2 regions of the Asinibacterium sp. OR53 genome follow, and region 2 is predicted to be linked to the other one. Evidence: riboswitches for the same ligand, from Rfam matches in the RefSeq annotation. Region 2 holds a riboswitch; the other holds the start of a gene.
What was found. A riboswitch is a leader RNA that binds a small molecule or an ion and turns the genes downstream of it on or off. The one in region 2 is predicted to bind cobalamin.
Positions count from the first base shown of each region.

Region 1: linked by a shared signal. The riboswitch ahead of SEDOR53_RS0114655 (ribonucleoside-diphosphate reductase small subunit) and the one ahead of SEDOR53_RS0106200 (TonB-dependent siderophore receptor) in region 2 are both predicted to bind cobalamin.

Region 1 is NZ_KI911562.1:3,287,210-3,296,550, reverse strand. It holds gene SEDOR53_RS0114675 (MFS transporter) at 1-922, shown strand, start outside; gene SEDOR53_RS0114670 (glycoside hydrolase family 13 protein) at 926-2,803, shown strand; gene SEDOR53_RS0114665 (hypothetical protein) at 2,896-3,576, shown strand; cobalamin riboswitch at 3,671-3,883, shown strand; gene SEDOR53_RS0114655 (ribonucleoside-diphosphate reductase small subunit) at 3,990-4,958, shown strand; gene SEDOR53_RS0114650 (ribonucleoside-diphosphate reductase subunit alpha) at 5,047-7,440, shown strand; gene SEDOR53_RS0114645 (UbiD family decarboxylase) at 7,579-9,341, shown strand, end outside.
Region 2 is NZ_KI911562.1:1,365,715-1,375,055, forward strand. It holds gene SEDOR53_RS0106190 (ABC transporter substrate-binding protein) at 1-611, opposite strand, end outside; gene SEDOR53_RS0106195 (DUF6580 family putative transport protein) at 672-1,280, opposite strand; gene SEDOR53_RS0106200 (TonB-dependent siderophore receptor) at 1,304-3,259, opposite strand; cobalamin riboswitch at 3,372-3,556, opposite strand; gene SEDOR53_RS0106205 (hypothetical protein) at 3,669-4,214, shown strand; gene SEDOR53_RS0106210 (APC family permease) at 4,293-5,642, shown strand; gene SEDOR53_RS0106215 (PLP-dependent aspartate aminotransferase family protein) at 5,614-6,789, shown strand; gene SEDOR53_RS17265 (TolC family protein) at 6,874-8,337, shown strand; gene SEDOR53_RS0106225 (efflux RND transporter periplasmic adaptor subunit) at 8,366-9,341, shown strand, end outside.

The DNA.
Region 1 (9,341 bases), 1.9 Mb from region 2:
TAACCTCGATGAGCAACAAAGGCCTTATGGTTTTGCCATGCAGAGTATGTTCATTGGACTGGCCTCTTTTATAGCAGGATACTTACCGCAGAAACTGGTAGAATGGTTCGGCGTATCGAGAGATAAAGCAGGTGGTGCTATTCCGCAGAACATCATGCTCTCATTTTATATCGGTGGTTTTGTATTCCTGGTAGCTGTTTTATATACTGTGTTCCGGAGTAATGAATATCCGCCGTCCGACCTGAACTGGCGCGAGAAAGTAAAAGAATCCAACAAAGGATTTGGCGGTGGTATCAAAGAGATCACTTCCTCCATTCTTCAAATGCCTGCTCAGATGAAAAGGCTGGCATTGGTGAACTTTCTTACCTGGCCCGGACTCTTTCTCATGTGGTTCTACTACAGCACAGGTGTAGCCGCAGAAATTTTTGGTGGTGATGCCAAAGGCAACAGTGAATTGTATACCCGCGGATTGGAATATGCCAACACCACTTCGGCCATTTTGAACCTGGTCACATTTGCCTTTTCATTTTCATTGCCTTTCTGGGTAAAAAAAATGGGTAAGAAATATACACACACTGCCTGTTTACTATTGGGTGGCCTGGGATTAATTGCAGTGAATCATATCCATGAGCCGGCCTATCTCTATATAGCGATGGGACTGGTAGGCATTGCCTGGGCTTCTATTTTATCTATGCCTTATTCCATGCTGGCAGGCTGTTTACCTGCAGAGAAGATGGGTATTTACATGGGTGTTTTCAATTTCTTCATTGTATTGCCCGAGATCATCGCTTCATTATTCTTTGGTAAGATCATGAATAACTTCCTTCATAACGACCGGTTGCTGGCAGTGCAGGTAGGCGGGTGTATGCTCTGTGTCGCTGCCCTGGTATGCGCATTGGTAGTAAAAGAAAAAAAAGATTAAAACATGGATAGGAGAAAAACAATTCTGCTGGCACTGGCGTTTGGTGCCTGCATCATTGCTTATAGTCAGGACATACAGGTATATCCCACGAACTGGTTTACCGGCATGCAATGGAATAAAGTGCAGCTGATCGTAAAAAGCATGCAAGAAGGTTTCAATAAAGAAAAGCCTAGCATTCAATATCCTGGTGTGCAATTGCTAAAAACGCATCAGTTGGAGAACAGCAAATACCTGGTGTTGGATCTGTCGATAGCTTCTACAGCCAAGCCGGGTATGGTAACCATCACTTTCAATAATGGCAACAGCAAACACAGTATTCAATGGCCATTGAAAGCCAGGCGGGAAGGCAATGGCAAAAGATTTGCGCAGGGAGTTACTTCAAAAGATTTCGTTTACCTCCTCATGCCCGATCGCTTCAGTAATGGAGATACAAAAAATGATCACTTTGCTGATATGCGCGATACCAGTTGCGACCGAAACCAGTTACTGATGCGCCATGGCGGTGATATACAAGGCGTAACACAGCACCTCAACTACCTCAAAGAATTGGGTGTGACTACCGTGTGGATGACACCTGTAGTAGAAAATGATATGCCCCTTGAAAGAGAACCCAATGGTATGCTGAGCGGCTTTCACGGCTACTGGTTTACCGATCAGTATAAGATCGATAAACGTTATGGAGGAGAAGCGGCCTACCTGCAATTATCAGATGCACTCCATGCCAGGGGCATGAAACTCATACAGGATGCCGTGTACAACCATATCGGTATCAAACACTGGATTGCGATGGACCCGCCGGCAAAAGACTGGATCAATCAATGGCCTGCTTACACCGGCAGCAATCACCGCGATGAAGCCGTTTTTGATGCCTATGGCAGCGCGAAAGACAAAAAACAAATGCTCGACGGGTGGTTCACACCCCACCTGCCCGATGTTAACCAACGAAATCCTTATGTAGCGAACTTTTTAATTCAGTATGCCATCTGGGCCACTGAAACATTCGGCATCGATGGCTGGAGGGTAGATACCTATAAGTATTGCGATGAGGCATTCCTCAACCGCATCAATGATGCTTTGTTGAAAGAATATCCCAACCTGACGGTGTTTGGTGAAGTATGGTCCAACACCATCACAGGCAGCGCTTATTTTACGCGTAATAATCTGCAAGTACCTTTCAAACACAACCTGCAGGGCGTTACAGATTTCCCGGTGAATTTTGCCATGCTGGCTACACTCAACCAGCCTTTTGGATGGACAGAAGGTGTGAACAAACTATACATGACACTGGCACAGGACATTTTATACAAAGACCCGTCGAAGAATTGCATTTTCCTCGATAACCACGATATGGATCGTTTTTATTCTGTAGCAGGAGAGGATATGAATCGTTACAAGCAAGGCATTGTATTATTACTCACCCTTCGTGGCATTCCGCAATTGTATTATGGAACAGAAATATTGATGAAGAATTTAAAGAACTCCAGTGATGCAATGGTACGATTTGATTTTCCCGGTGGCTTCCCTGGTGACAAGGAAAATAAATTTGAAGCATCAGGCCGTTCGGAAAAAGAAAACGAAGCATTCAATTTTGTGAGTACGCTGGCACATTACCGTCAAAATTCATCCGCGCTCACTACCGGACATACCATGCAATACCTGCCTTTTGCTAATGGAGTGTATGTATATTTCAGGTACAGTAACAAGCAAACCATTATGTGTGTGCTCAATACCAGTGATAAGGAAGCTGCTATCGATTTCGACCAATTCCAGGAACGCACCAGGGGTTTTGCCAGGGGGAAAGACATTTTGACTGGTCAATCGTATAGTAATCATTTCTCTGTCGCTGCCAAAGGAACCATGGTGCTTGAATTACAGCCATAATAGTATCTTTAGGAAGCGAAATCTTCGGATACATGAACGAGGCCATCCTTCATTAGGGTGGCTCACCGTTTCATCCTTTTAAATAATACATCATGGAAACCTTGCCCTCTTATATCGGGGTCGTTTTCGGCTTGACCACCTTGCTGACTGTTTACCTCTTTGCACTGGCCACCACCAAAACGCGCCTGGTACTATCTATCCTGTTCATTTGGCTGGCTGCACAGGCTGTGATCAGCATTACCGGATTTTATTACCGGAACACCCATACCCAGCCGCCGGCCTTTTTGTTGGCCACATTGCCCAATGTGTTGGTGATACTGATTTTATTTATAACGAAACGGGGAAGAACTTTCATTGATGGCATGAATCTGAAAGTGCTTACTATCGTGCACATCATCAGGATTCCGGTTGAGATCGTATTGTTATGGCTTTGGGTACATAAAGTGGTTCCGCAGATCATGACTTTTGAAGGCCGGAATTTCGATATACTATCCGGTATATCGGCACCGTTCATTTACTATCTCGCTTTCCAGAAAGAAACATACAATAAATGGGTACTGTTGGTATGGAATATCATCTGCCTGATTTTACTGATCAATATTGTACGGATTGCCATCCTCTCTGCACCATTCGCTTTCCAGCGCTACGGGTTGGATCAACCAAATATAGCCGTACTTTATTTTCCCTATATCTGGCTTCCGGCCTGTGTGGTACCGGTGGTATTGTTGTCGCACCTGGCATCTATAAGGCTATTATTGAAAAAAGACAAGTGAAAGCTGCGTCGCATAAGCTTTTCTCACATTTTTCAACAACTGGTGCATAAGTCTGTCCGGCTATGTTAAGATTGATTTAGTAATGTTGCTATAGGATTAATGGTTGCGGTATAGTTGTTCTGCGTTTTACTGCATTAAAAGGGAATCCGGTGATGAATCCGGAACTATCCCCGTAGCTGTGAACCCGACGCCCCAGCGGGCATGTATCCCTGGAATCCAATCAGCCACTGTTCCTGCCTGCAGGAATGGGAAGGCTCCTCCAGGGATCGGGTAAGTCAGAAGACCTGCCATATATCCAGGAATATTGTCGTGCTTTCGGGTGAAAAGCAAGACTGGTCATCAGTTGAGGAACCTTCTTCTCTTGTAATCGACCCGTCTCCCTAACCCAAGGCATCAGTAATAAAAACATTACTATGCAACAGGAAGAAATTTTATTGAAAGAAAACAAGGATCGTTTCGTGATCCTGCCCATCAATTATCCCAAAGTATGGGAACAGTATAAAAAACACGAAGCCAGTTTCTGGACCGCAGAAGAGATAGACCTGGGAGGTGACCTGAAAGACTGGCAATCGTTGAACGATGGAGAAAGACATTTCATCTCGCATGTACTGGCTTTTTTTGCTGCCAGTGATGGCATCGTGAACGAGAACCTGGCCGTGAATTTCATGAGTGAAGTCCAGTTGCCCGAAGCGCGCTGCTTCTATGGTTTCCAGATCATGATGGAAAATATCCATTCCGAAACCTATGCTTTGCTGATAGATACTTATATCAAAGATCCTGTTCAGAAAGACAAATTATTCCATGCGATAGATACCGTTCCTGCTGTGAAGAAAAAAGCAGAATGGGCTTTGCGCTGGATAGAAAACGGAAACTTTGCAGAGAGACTGGTAGCATTTGCAGCCGTGGAAGGTATTTTTTTCAGTGGCAGTTTCTGTTCTATTTTTTGGTTGAAGAAAAGAGGATTGATGCCGGGCCTCACCTTCAGTAATGAACTGATCAGTCGCGATGAAGGACTGCATTGCGAGTTCGCCTGCTTGTTGTACAGCATGCTGCAAAACAAATTGTCACAGGAGCAGGTATACGAGATCATCACGGATGCAGTAAAGATTGAAAAAGAGTTCATCACCGAAGCGTTGCCGGTAGACCTCATTGGCATGAATGCGCGGTTGATGCAGCAATACATTGAATTCGTAGCAGACCGTTGGGTAGCTGAACTGGGTTATCCCAAAATATTCAATGCATCCAATCCTTTCGATTTCATGGAAATGATTTCCCTGGAAGGAAAGACCAATTTCTTTGAAAAGAGGGTGGGAGACTACCAGAAAGCAGGGGTACTTGCAGGTAAAGAAGCGCAGACATTTTCAACGGACGAAGACTTTTAGCACGTCATCCTCGGGATGACGATGTAAAATGCTCGGAATGACAATAGTGTAAACAAAACAAACCATAACTCATTAAAATTATACAATCATGCAGGTAATCAAGAGAAACGGAAAAAGAGAGAGCGTAAAGTTCGATAAGATCACAGCGCGCATAGAAAAATTATGTTATGGCCTCGACCGCAGGTTTGTGAATGCGGTGGATGTGGCTAAGAAAGTTATTGAAGGATTGTATGATGGAGTGGCTACCACGGAACTGGATAACCTGGCGGCGGAAACGGCGGCTTCACTCACGGTAAAGCATCCCGATTATGCATTACTGGCCAGCCGCATTGCCGTGAGCAACCTGCATAAAAATACCACCAAACGGTTTTCCAAAGTGATGCAGCAATTGTATGAATGCACCGATACCAAAACAGGAAAACATCTTCCGCTGCTTGCCGATGATGTGTGGCAGATCATACAGGATAACGCAGAGCTGTTGGATTCTACTATTATATACGATAGGGATTATGGCTTTGATTATTTCGGTTTTAAAACACTCGAAAAATCATACCTGCTCAAGATCGATGGCAAAGTAGCTGAGCGTCCGCAACAAATGTATATGCGCGTGGCCATCGGTATCCACAAAAATGATATCGAAAGCGCCATCAAAACTTATCACCTCATGAGTGAAAGATGGTTTACGCACGCTACGCCTACTTTGTTCAATGCCGGAACACCCAAACCGCAGATGAGCAGTTGTTTCCTGCTGACCATGAAAGACGACAGCATTGAAGGTATTTACGATACCCTCAAACAAACTGCCCGTATTTCTCAAAGCGCCGGTGGTATTGGGTTGGCTATTCACGGGATACGTGCTACAGGCAGCTATATTGGCGGCACCAACGGTACCAGCAACGGTATTATTCCCATGCTGCGTGTATTCAATGATACGGCCAGGTATGTAGATCAGGGCGGCGGCAAACGCAAAGGCGCTTTTGCCATTTACCTGGAACCCTGGCACGCAGATGTGTTCGAGTTCCTTGATCTGCGTAAAAACCATGGGAAAGAAGAAATGCGTGCGCGTGATCTCTTCTATGCGCTCTGGATACCTGATTTGTTCATGAAACGCGTGGAAGCTGACGGAGAATGGAGTTTATTTTGTCCGAATGAAGCACCCGGATTACACGAATGCTGGGGCGATGCGTTTGAAGAATTGTATACCCGTTATGAAAAAGAGGGCAGAGCAAAAAGAACAGTCAAAGCACAGGAACTTTGGTTTGCCGTTCTCGATGCACAGATTGAAACGGGAACGCCTTACCTGTTATATAAGGATGCCGCCAACGGCAAGAGCAACCAGCAGAACCTGGGAACCATCAAGAGCTCCAATCTCTGTACCGAGATCATGGAATATACTTCACCCGAAGAAGTAGCGGTGTGTAACCTGGCATCACTGGCATTGCCCAAATATGTGATCAACGGGCAGTTCGATCACCAAAAGCTGTATGAGGTTACGTATGAAGCTACCAAAAATCTCAACCGGATCATCGACTACAACTATTATCCTGTTGAAGAAGCACGTACTTCGAATCTCAAACACCGTCCCATTGGCCTCGGCGTACAGGGACTGGCTGATGTATTCATCCTGTTGCGCCTTCCTTTTGAAAGCGATGAAGCAAAACAACTCAACAAAGAAATATTTGAGACCATTTATTTTGCTGCGATGACGGCCAGTAAAGACCTGGCTAAAGTAGAAGGCCCTTATGAAACCTATGCGGGCTCACCGGTATCGAAAGGTATTTTCCAATTCGATATGTGGAATGCAGAGCCGACACTTCGTTGGGATTGGTATACTTTGAAAGCTGAAGTGCTGAAATACGGTGTCCGTAATTCATTGCTGGTAGCCCCCATGCCTACCGCTTCTACTTCACAGATACTGGGCAACAATGAGTGCTTTGAACCTTATACTTCCAATATTTATGTGCGTCGCGTGCTGAGCGGAGAGTTCGTAGTGGTGAACAAACACCTCCTGCACGACCTGGTGGCACTGAATCTCTGGAACGACGACATGAAGAATGAGATCATGCTGCACAACGGCTCCATACAAAAGATCAATGGTATTCCCGATGATATCAAGGAAATCTATAAAACTGTTTGGGAGATCAAACAAAGAGCAGTGATCGATATGGCGGCAGACAGGGGCGCTTATATCTGCCAGTCACAATCGCTTAATCTGTTTGTAGATGCACCCACCACGGCCAAGCTTACTTCCATGCATTTTTACGCCTGGAGAAAAGGACTTAAAACAGGCATGTATTACCTGCGTACCAAAGCTGCTTCACAAGCGGTGCAGTTCACAGTGGAAAAGCAAGGCGGCAAAACCGTGGAGCCCCTGGTAGATACACACCAGTTATCGGTTGTAGAGGGTAGTGCTGTAAATGATCAGTTGTTGAACGGAGGCACTTGCACCATGCAGGAAGGCTGCATTACCTGCAGCGCGTAAAATGTCTGATGTGTATAATTGCTCGTCATCCTGAGCGAGCGAAGCGAGTCGAAGGAGCTACTGAAAGTTGCATGAGATCCCTCGGCTGCGCTCGGGATGACGTTCAAAATCAGATCAGACATTCCTTACCTTTACTGTATGTATATTTCTCTTGAATCTTGTTTATCAGACCTGGAAAGAAACGGCCATCTTATAAGAGTGAAGGAAGAAATTGATCCTTACCTTGAAATGGCGGCAGTTCATCTTCGCGTGCATGAAGCGGGAGGACCGGCTTTATTGTTTGAAAATGTAAAAGGATCCCGTTTCAGGGCAGCATCTAATATTTTCGGCACACTGGATCGAAGCAAATTTATTTTCAGGGATACGCTGGAAAAAGTACAACAGCTGATAGCGCTCAAAAATGATCCGCTGAAAGCATTGAAACATCCTTTCAGCCATATTCAAACGGCGCTGGCGGCTGCCAAAGCTTTTCCTTTGAAGAACCCTTCTTCAAAACCTGTTTTATACGAAGAGGTAAAGCTATCCGATATTCCACAGGTGCATCACTGGGTCAAAGACGGCGGTGCTTTCATTACACTGCCGCAGGTGTACACCGAAGATGTGGATCAGCCAGGTATCATGCAATCGAACCTGGGCATGTATCGTATTCAATTATCGGGCAATGATTATGTGCCGGATAAAGAAGCAGGACTGCATTACCAGATACACAGGGGTATTGGTGTGCACCAGGCCAAAGCCAATCAAAAAGGTATTCCCTTAAAAGTAAGTTGTTTTGTTGGCGGACCACCTGCGCATACCGTGGCAGCGGTTATGCCATTGCCTGAAGGTATCAGTGAAATGACTTTTGCAGGTGTATTGGGCGCCCGCAGGTTCCGTTATATTTACCGGGATGGTTATTGCATCAGTACCGATGCCGATTTTGTGATCACGGGTGAAGTATATCCCGGCGAAAACAAACCCGAAGGACCTTTTGGTGATCACCTGGGTTATTACAGCCTCACGCATCCTTTCCCGGTAATGCGTGTACACAAAGTGTATGCGAAGAAAAATGCCATCTGGCCTTTTACAGTAGTAGGAAGACCTCCGCAGGAAGATACCAGCTTCGGGCAGTTGATCCATGAGATTACAGGCAATGCCATTCCAAAAGAAATCCCCGGTGTAAAAGAAATTCATGCGGTAGATGCCGCCGGCGTACATCCCTTATTGCTGGCCATTGGCAGCGAAAGGTACACGCCTTATATGCCCGTGAAACAACCGGCAGAACTGCTCACCATTGCCAATCATATACTGGGAACAGGCCAGCTCAGCCTCGCTAAGTTCCTGTTCATTGTGGCAGATGATACGGGGCATTGCAGCACACATAAGGTAAGGGATTTTATGATGTATTTGTTGGAACGGATAGACCTTACGCGCGACGTGCATTTTCATACCAATACCACGATTGACACACTGGATTATTCCGGAGCGAGCCTCAATTCCGGCAGTAAAGTGGTGCTGGCTGCTTGTGGCGACATCAAACGAATACTTGATACAACAGTACCAGCCCCCGTAAAAGACATCCACATATTTTCACATCCTGAAATGGCTATGCCCGGCGTTCTTTGCCTGCAAGCCAAACCTTTTGTTGACTATGACACTGCACAACAGGAAATAGAAATATTGAACCAGCAATTGCAATTGCATGTAGACGAACTGAATGGTGTACCCATCATCATATTGTGCGATGATGCAGCGTTCACAGCAGCTTCCATGCACAATTATCTTTGGGTTACTTTCACCCGCTGTAATCCATCACATGATATTTATGGCATCGCCTCATTTACGCTTCATAAACATTGGGGATGTAAGGGACCGCTGGTGATCGATGCGCGTATCAAACCGCATCATGCACCACCACTTGA
Region 2 (9,341 bases):
GAAGGGTTGCTCAGCATATCGATGCCGCCTGCCTGCGCTACCTGGTAAGGTATCCAGTGTCCGCAATTGTAAATGGGGTCGATCCATTCAAAAAGCATAACGCGTTTCAAAGGCATGCGATGGGCCCGCAAAGTATCGAGTATGCCATCGGTCCTTTTTTTAAGTGATGCGAGGTATTCGTAAGCCGCTTCTTCTTTCCCCAAAGCTGTTGCAATGACAACGGCGGTGTGATATACATCATCGAGGTTTTGCGGCGTAAGGGGAACAAGTAACGGCTGGTGATCCAGCTTTGCAACAGCTGCATGAGTGCAGGTGGTATCTATTTGGCATACATCGCACACATCCTGCGTGAAGATCAGATTAGGCTTCAGCTCCTGCAAGAGCGGCTCATCTACATAGTAGAGGCTTTTGCCCTGTGCTTTGGATGCAGAAAAGATACGGTCGATCTCCAGGCTTGAATAATGATGGCCTTCGAGTAAGCAGCGCACTACCTTGGGCTTCTCTGCAAGGGCAGGAGGAAAGCACTCAAACGTAACGCCATGCAGCAACTCCTGCAATCCCATATCATAGATCATGCGGGTAGCTGCCGGAAGAAAGGATAATGCAACCATAACTCTTTTTGATCAGGATAAAAAACAAAAGCCTTCCGAACGGAAGGCTTTTGCAACAACTTATTGCATGGATAATAATGCCGGATATCTTTTTTGCAGGTATTCAAAACCTCCAAAGAGTACAGCGCCATAGATCAGGTTCCCGATGAGCATATTTTTCATGAAAGGAATGGCCAGTATATGACATTTCACCAATCCGTTCCAGTCGCGTGTATAGGGAAGGCCTGTAGTGATATCGGTACCACCGCTGAGCCATACACCACAATCGGTAACGATCCAGTGCATCAATGCAGCGCCTACGGCTCCGGCAATCACCGTTTTAAAACTTACATTTTTGATCAGCGATCCGATCAGCACCATCAACGCAAAAGCACCATAAGTCCAGTACCACCCGTTGTACAACAAACCATTACTCAATCCGGTTCCTCCATATACAAACTTCATCATGATCACATCACTCAAAAACAACGCCAGCAGCGGAAAGAAATACCCCTTCCATTTGGTATGAAAGTAAGCGCCCCCAAAAAGAGCCATGGCTCCAATAGGCGTGAAGTTGTTGAGAGCAGCTTGTGTTCCTGCTGAGGTAGCAGAAAAAACGCGTAAGCCAGCCGTCAGGGCAATGAACACTAAAAGCAAAGAAACGCGCGGATTGATTTTGTTGAGCGACATATCGGTTGATTTGATGTTAGTTATTATAGTTTAACACTGAAACCGGCCATCATATTGAATCGTTTGCTGTTGTAACCAACAACATCGAAATACTGCTGATCGGTGATGTTATGGAAGTCCAAAAATACTTTAATTTTTCCGGACAAAGCATATCCCGCATAGCAATCGATGGTATAATAATGTGGTTGTTCAGCCGGACCCGCATCATAAGGCCCTTTTAACCGGGCGCCTACATATTTGAATGAAGGAATAACTGTGAGTGCGGCAAAAGGCTGCAGGCTGAGGCTGCTATTGAACACGAACTTGGGACGGCGGTACAGGTTGTCTGTTTTTGTACCGTTTTCAACACCCTGCCCGTCGATAAAGCTGAGGTTATTGCTCCAGCTACCAAAAGAAGCCAATAAAGTATTGCTTTCTACTTCAAAGCCATAATCGTGCTGCTCATTGCGATTGATATACTGACCGGCATAGGTTACCGGGTTGGTATAAAAGATGATGAGGTTATGTATATCTCTTTTGAATGCCGCAAAGCGCAAGCGCTGTCTTTTGTTATTGCTTTGTGTTTGCACACCTATTTCATAAGTAGTGCTGCTTTCCGGTTTCAGTCCTTTGTTGCCATATTCACTGTATAACTGGTAGAGAGAAGGCACTTTGTAAGCAGAAGAAATGTTTACAAACAATTTGGTGTTCTCATCAATATTATAAGACGGGTTAATAGTATAAGTAGCGTTGTTGCCATAGATGGAATGATGGTTGATGCGACCACCCGCTTCAAAATTGAAGCCACTAAGATCTGTGAGCAATAATGAACTATATGCCGAAAACTGGCTGGTATACGTGCTGTCTTTACCCAATGCCGAGGAAGACTGGTAAGCGGGAACACCCGTGCTGATGTACAGGGATGATTGGGTTGTATTCTGACGTGTATACTGGATGCCGCCCACCCATTGCAGATGTGTATTGAATTTTTTGTTGCCGTTGGTCTCCAGCACGTAAGAGTTGCCAATATAATTACCGGAATAATACTTGGTATAAGCGGCAGTGTAAGTACTGTCGTTCACGAACAACCTTTTGGCCTGCTGGTAACTGCCCATCAGGTTCCAGCTGAATCCGTTGTTATCGTGGTATTGCAACGAGAATCCACTCAACTGGTGGTTATTTTTAGCGGTATAATCCTTTTCATCGGTGAAGGCGCCGCCGGGCAAATCGGTTCTATAAACGCCGAAATTGCCAAAAGCCCTTGCCGATAAGCGGTTGCTGAACTGGTAATTGAGTTCGGCAAGCAGATTGGTCTGCTCAAATCCATCTTTCTTGAAACCCTGTGTGCCTGTGCTGTCATAGGCAGCAGCCATCCCATCGCTTTTAACGTAGCTGTACTGTACATTGTAACCGAGCTTATCCAGCCGTCCGCTCAAACCTGTTCCTGCGCGGAATGTGTTGTAAGTGCCATAGGCAGCGGAAGCATTGACATTGGCTTTTTTACCGGTCCCTTTTTTCATGAAGATCTGTATCACACCGGCTACGGCATCGCTGCCCCAGAGGGTGCTTTGCCCGCCTTTGAGGATCTCGATCCTTTCCACCTGGTCCAGCGCAATATTATTCAGATCAAAAGAGTTGCTGCTCAGCGAAGGATCGTATACCGGCGTGCCATCTATTACGATCAACATACTGCCTACACCGGCACCCCTGAAATACAGGTCCTGGTTAGTTCCCAGCGTATTGTTCGATCCGTTGATGAAAAAGCTTGCCTGGGTATTGAGTAATTCGGCAAGTGTTCTGCCCTGGTTATTGGCAATCATTTTTTGGTCTATGACCGTTACGATCTTGCCGGTCTGAGATTGTTTGAGACTAACCCTGTTGGCGGTAACCACCACTTCATCGAGTTGTCCCGTTCGGATAGAATCCTGCTGTGAAAATGCTGTTTGTCCTGCCAGCAGGGAAGCAGTAAGCATGCATGAGAGCGTTAATGTTTTGCTCATTGTTTGTTTGTTTTAATTTGAACAATGAGCTTTCAGGAAAATTGAAAAAAGAAGAAATATAAATTGCTGCTGCAGACAGCATTTACATTCCATGCCTTTCACCCGAAAGCCTTGAATGAAACCCATTGCTGGCAGGTCTTCTGGCTTGCGCTCCGCTGATGGCCTTCCCATTCTTACGAACAGTGGCAGAAGTATCAGCAGTTGAATAGCGCTTACAGCTACGGGGATAGCGCCGGATTTGCACCGGACTTCCCTTTTAACCCCGACCCTTCGGGGACCAACTACGGTGCAAATGTAATCAGGATATATTCAATTTCCTATAGCAAAAGACTAACCAATTAAATATATTTAAATTTGATTAATGCTATACTTGGTATTGTATTAGCCAACATCGGTTTTAATAATGTCTATGAGAAGGGAAATTATTTTAGCAACTGTGATGATTACTGCAATAACTGCGGTTTCTGCTTTTATTGCCAAAGGCCAGGCTAATGCAAGTGATTCAATCAATGATTTATATATCCATCAGTTTGATTTGACTGTAACAGGAAAAACGGCTTCACATGTCAATACTATATTGTTGGGAGTCAAAGATTTTTTACGAAAGTTTGGAACACCGGTAAAGGTGTCCGTAGAATATTCAGAAATGGATGAGGACAGCATGACGCACTATACATATAAAGGCATGGAAGCCTGGTATATGAAAGATGAATTGCAAGCCATGAGTATTACTTCGCCTGGTTACTGTTTTCAATTAATGAATGGTGGTTCGATAAAAGTGGGAAATAACATTGGCTCTGTTGCCAAGATGTTTCCTCGCTCATGGGCAAATAAACAATTTGCAGGCCAGGTATTCGTGTCTCTCATAGGCAAAACTGGACCGGTTGATATGAATTTTCTTTTTGAATATGATGTTAAGACGAATCTGATAACGGGAATATTTGTGCAACAGTAAATCGCTGAGTGCATCGATTTTCAGACCAAGAACGATTTATTGCTTACATTTAAAGCTAACTGAACTAAAACTGGCGCCATGCAGGGAAAACAGCAATTGAATCTTTTCAGCTTTACCATGATTGTGGTAGGACTCGTTATCGGGATGGGAATTTTCAGAACGGCTGCTACCAGCGCCAAAGATGCCATTGAGCCGTCGGTTTATTTTACAGCCTGGATATTGGGTGGATTTTTTGCACTCTGCGGAGCACTTACTTATGCTGAAATCGGGAGTCGCTATCCTATTACCGGCGGATATTATAAAGTGTTTTCTTATGCTTATCACCCCAGCATCGCTTTTGCCATCAACTGCATCATCCTTATCAGTAATGCTGCCAGCCTGAGTGGTGTAGCATTAATAGGCAGCGGCTACATTGCCAAGCTGTTCCCGCAGGTAGCCTGGACCGATGTAGACAAAGCCCTGATTAGCTGCGGGGCTATCATCATTTTTTACCTGATCAACCTGGCAGGACTAAAGATGAGTTCCCGTACGCAAAATGTACTCATGCTCATTAAAATAAGCATGATCGTAGTGCTGATCCTTGCTTTGTTTTTTCCACACCAGCCGCAGGCGGTAACCACGAATGTTGCTCCTGCTTCTTCTATGAGTTGGATACAAAGCCTGGGTGTGAGCCTGATTGCTGTTTCATTTACTTATGGAGGTTATCAGCAGACCATCAATTTTGGCAGTGAAGTAAGCCGGCCGGCCAGGAATATTCCAAGGGGTATTTTCATTGGCATTGCCATCATCATTGCATTATACCTGTTGGTGAACCTGAGTTATTATCATATCATCGGCTTCAACAACATGAAAGGCGAAAGAGAAATTGCTTATGTGGTGATGGAAAAAACGTTCGGCAACAAAGGCGCTGATATATTTTCTTTCCTGCTTTTCTTTGGGGTACTGGCTTATGTAAATGCGTTGTTGCTTAGTAATCCCAGGGTGATGTATGCAATGAGCACGGAAGGCACATTGCCCAAACTCTTTGCCAGAACAAATGACAAGAACGGTGTGTTTACCGCATCGCTGACAGCATTTTCGGCCACCTGTATTGTGATCCTGTTCTTTGCGCAAACCTTTGAGAAAATACTGAACTTCTCCATTTTTCTCGATTGCTTTGGCATGGTGGCGTCGAGCGCTACCATATTTGTGTTGCGCAAACGCACGCGTGAACTGGATGGTACAGGCATTTACAAGATGAAATTATACCCGTTGATGCCACTCATTTTCATGTCGGCTTACTTATTTGTGGGCATCAGTATCGCTTTGCAAACGCCAGACATCGCATTGGTAGGTGCACTGGTACTCGCAGCTTTTATGCTGATCTATTTCATTACACACAGATTTAAACGGAAAGACAATGATAGATCTGTCGTATATACTGAATGAACTGGGCGAAGACCGCGACGAATACTTCCGCGCGATAGCGCCACCGATCGTGCAGACCAGCAATTTTGCATTCCGCAAAGTGGCCGATATGCGCCGTGCATTTGAAGATGAATACAGTACCTGGTTGTACAGCCGCGGACTGAATCCTACAGTAGAAATATTGCGCAAGAAACTGGCAGCGCTTGATGGCGCTGAAGATTGTTTGGTATTCAACAGCGGGGCCGCAGCGATCTTCGCCGCAGTATTGTCACAGGTAAAAAGCGGTGATCATATTGTTAGTGTAAAGAAACCCTATTCATGGGCTCAACGGATGTTCGATGTGATCCTGCCCCGCTTCCAGGTAACAGTTACTTATGTAGATGGTACCGATACAGCACATTTCGAAGCAGCCATACAATCCAATACCACCCTCATTTACCTCGAATCGCCCAACAGTTGGTTGTTCGAATTGCAGGACCTGGCGGCCGTTGCAGCGCTCGCAAAAAAGCACAACATTGTTACCATCTGTGATAACAGTTATTGTTCGCCATTGTACCAAAAGCCGATTGCGTTGGGTATTGACCTGGTGTTGCAGTCCGCCACTAAATACATCGGAGGGCATAGCGATGTGGTAGCCGGTGTGCTCAGCGGCAGCAAAGAAAAGATGGAAAAAATATTCAACAGTGAATACATGACGGTGGGGTCGGGTATACAACCTTTCAACGCCTGGCTGTTGATCCGGGGACTACGTACTTTGCCGGCGAGGTTGGAGCGCATCAGCCGGACTACACAGCAGGTAGTGGATTTCCTAAAAAAACATCCGCGGGTAGAAAAAGTATTGTTCCCGCTCGACCCTGATTTTCCGCAGTACGAGCTGGCAAAAAAACAAATGAAGGGCGCCTGTGGCCTCTTTACTTTTTTCATCAAAACCGATAAACGGGAAACCATCGAGGTTTTTTGTGAATCGCTGCAACACATTCTTATGGCTGTGAGCTGGGGTGGTTATGAATCGCTGATCATACCCAAATGCGCAGGCATGCAGCCGGCCGATTTTAATGCAGCAGACCCTGAGCACAGGAGCCTGCGGTTGTATGTAGGATTGGAAGAAGACGATTACCTTTTGGCCGATCTGGAAGCGGCTTTTAAAGCCATTTCGCACCTTTCATAACATTTTTTACTGCGGTTTGCAGGCCTCTTTTCCGCTTGTCTAAAAATTATGGGTGTGGATGGGAAACTGTTATTTTTGTTAGATATGAAAAAACTGATCATCCTTCTTTGTGGTGTAACATTCTTGCAGGCAAATGCGCAGAATGGTTCTGATCACTGGAACCTGCGTCAGTGTGTGGATTATGCAATGGCCAATAATATTTCTGTTAAGCAGGCCGATATCCAGGCAAGGATCAGTGCATTACAACTGAAACAATCAAAATTAAACCTTTATCCCGGCGTATCAGGTAATACTTCTACAGGTGTTCGTTTTGGACGTTCGATCGACCCCACCACCAATGGTTTTGCCACTACACAGTTCCTGTACCAGAACTTTGGTGTGAACGGAGGTATACAATTATACAACAACGGAAGGCTGCGGAACACCATGCAGGCTTCGGCATTCAGCGCCCAGGCTGCATTGACCGATGTTGCCAAAGCCGCCAATGACGTAGCATTGAATGTATGCACTTATTATTTGCAGGTGCTGGCAGCCAAAGAGCAGATCAATATCAGCGAGGTGCAGATCAGCCAGACCAATGCTCAATTCGAAATGACCAGGAAGAAAGTAGATGCAGGGATGTTGCCGGAGTTGAACCTCGCAGAAATTGAAGCACAGTTGTCAACAGACAGCAGCAATTATATAGCAGCCAAAACTTCCTATGAACAAAACCTCATCAGCCTGCGTGGATTACTAGGCCTTGACCCCGATGTGATCTTTGGTGTTGAAACCCCGCCGGTAGATAAAATCCCATTAGAATCCTTTGCCGATATGCAGCCACAGGCAGTATTCCAATTGGCACTTGCGAACCAGCCCTTGCAGAAAGGAAATGCGCTGAGAATAAAAGCCGCACAGAAAAACATCTCAGCAGCCAGAGGCGGTTTTTATCCCACCATCAACCTGGGCTTCAACCTGTCTACCAACTTTTCAAACTCTTTCAAATATATCAACGGCGCTACTTTCCTGGGATATACACCCATTACAGGAGCAGAGCCTATTGTAACAGTAAATAATGTAAACTATTACCTGCAAAACCCGATATATAAATTTTCACAAGGCACCCGCAGCTTTGGAGATATATGGCAGGGATGGGGCAAACAGCTCGACAACAACTTTGGACAAAACGTTGGCATGAGTATTTCGATACCCATCTTCAGCAATGGACAAAACCGCATTGCTTACCAGCAATCCAAACTGAACCTCCAGAATGCAGAACTGCAAAGAAGCCAGAGCGACCTGAAACTGAAACAGGATATTTATACAGCGTACACCAACGCTACGGCTGCTTTGCAAAAATTCAATGCGGGGCAGAAAACAGTTACCAGCGCGCAAAAAGCCTATGATTTTGCGCTGAAACGTTATGAAGTGGGTTTGCTGAGCTCGATTGATCTGCTGACCAACCAGAACAACCTGCTGAAAGCCAAATTGCAGCAACTGAGCAACCAGTACGATTATGTGTTCAAAATGAAATTGCTGGAATTTTATAAAGGCGTAGGCTTGAAATTATAATATCAAAACAACCGAAACACCTGAGCATATGAACAAGAAACTGATCTGGACCATCATCATATTGGTAGCCGTCATTGCTGCCTTCGTGGGCATGAAGAAAGCCGGTATCATTGGCAAAGATGAAGGGATCAAAGTATCGTCTGAAAAAGTAAGTACACGCACCATTATTGAAACGGTGAATGCCAGTGGCAAAGTGTATCCCGAAGTGGAAGTGAAAGTGAGTCCGGATATCAGTGGTGAGATCGTAGAACTCAATGTGAACGAAGGCGATAGCGTGAAGAAAGGACAGGTACTTGCCAGGATATATGCCGATATCTATTCTACCCAGCGCGACCAGGTAGCGGCAGGAGTAGAACAGGCCAGGGCGCAATTGTCGAACTCATCGGCAGGTATTGAGGGATTGAAAGCCACACTGGATAATGCAAAAGCCACTTACGACAGGCAGAAAAAATTGTATGCCGATAAAGTGATTTCCCGTTCAGAGTTCGATCAGGCCGATCAGGCGTACCGCTCTGCGGAAGCCAACTACAACGCAGCGAAGGAAGGATTGAGAGGCGGACAGGCATCGATACGCAGTGCCGAAGCGCAGTTGGCCAGGGCAAATAAAGACCTCTCACGTACCACACTCACAGCACCAATGGATGGAGTGATCAGTCTGCTCGCGGTGAAAAAAGGAGAACGCGTAGTAGGTACAGCGCAGATGGCCGGTACAGAAATGATGCGTGTTGCCGATATGCGCAGCATTGAAGTGCGGGTAGATGTAGGAGAAAACGATATCCCCAAAGTAAAGCTGGGCGATACCGCGCTTGTAGAAGTAGATGCTTATACCAACCGCAAATTCAGGGGCATTGTTTATAAGATCGCCAACCCGAATGTGGCAACCACTACCACTACGAGTACAGATGTTACCAATTACAAAGTACATATCCGTTTGTTGCCCGATAGCTATGCAGATATAGTAAAAGCAGGTAAGGCATTCCCTTTCCGTCCGGGTATGAGCGCCA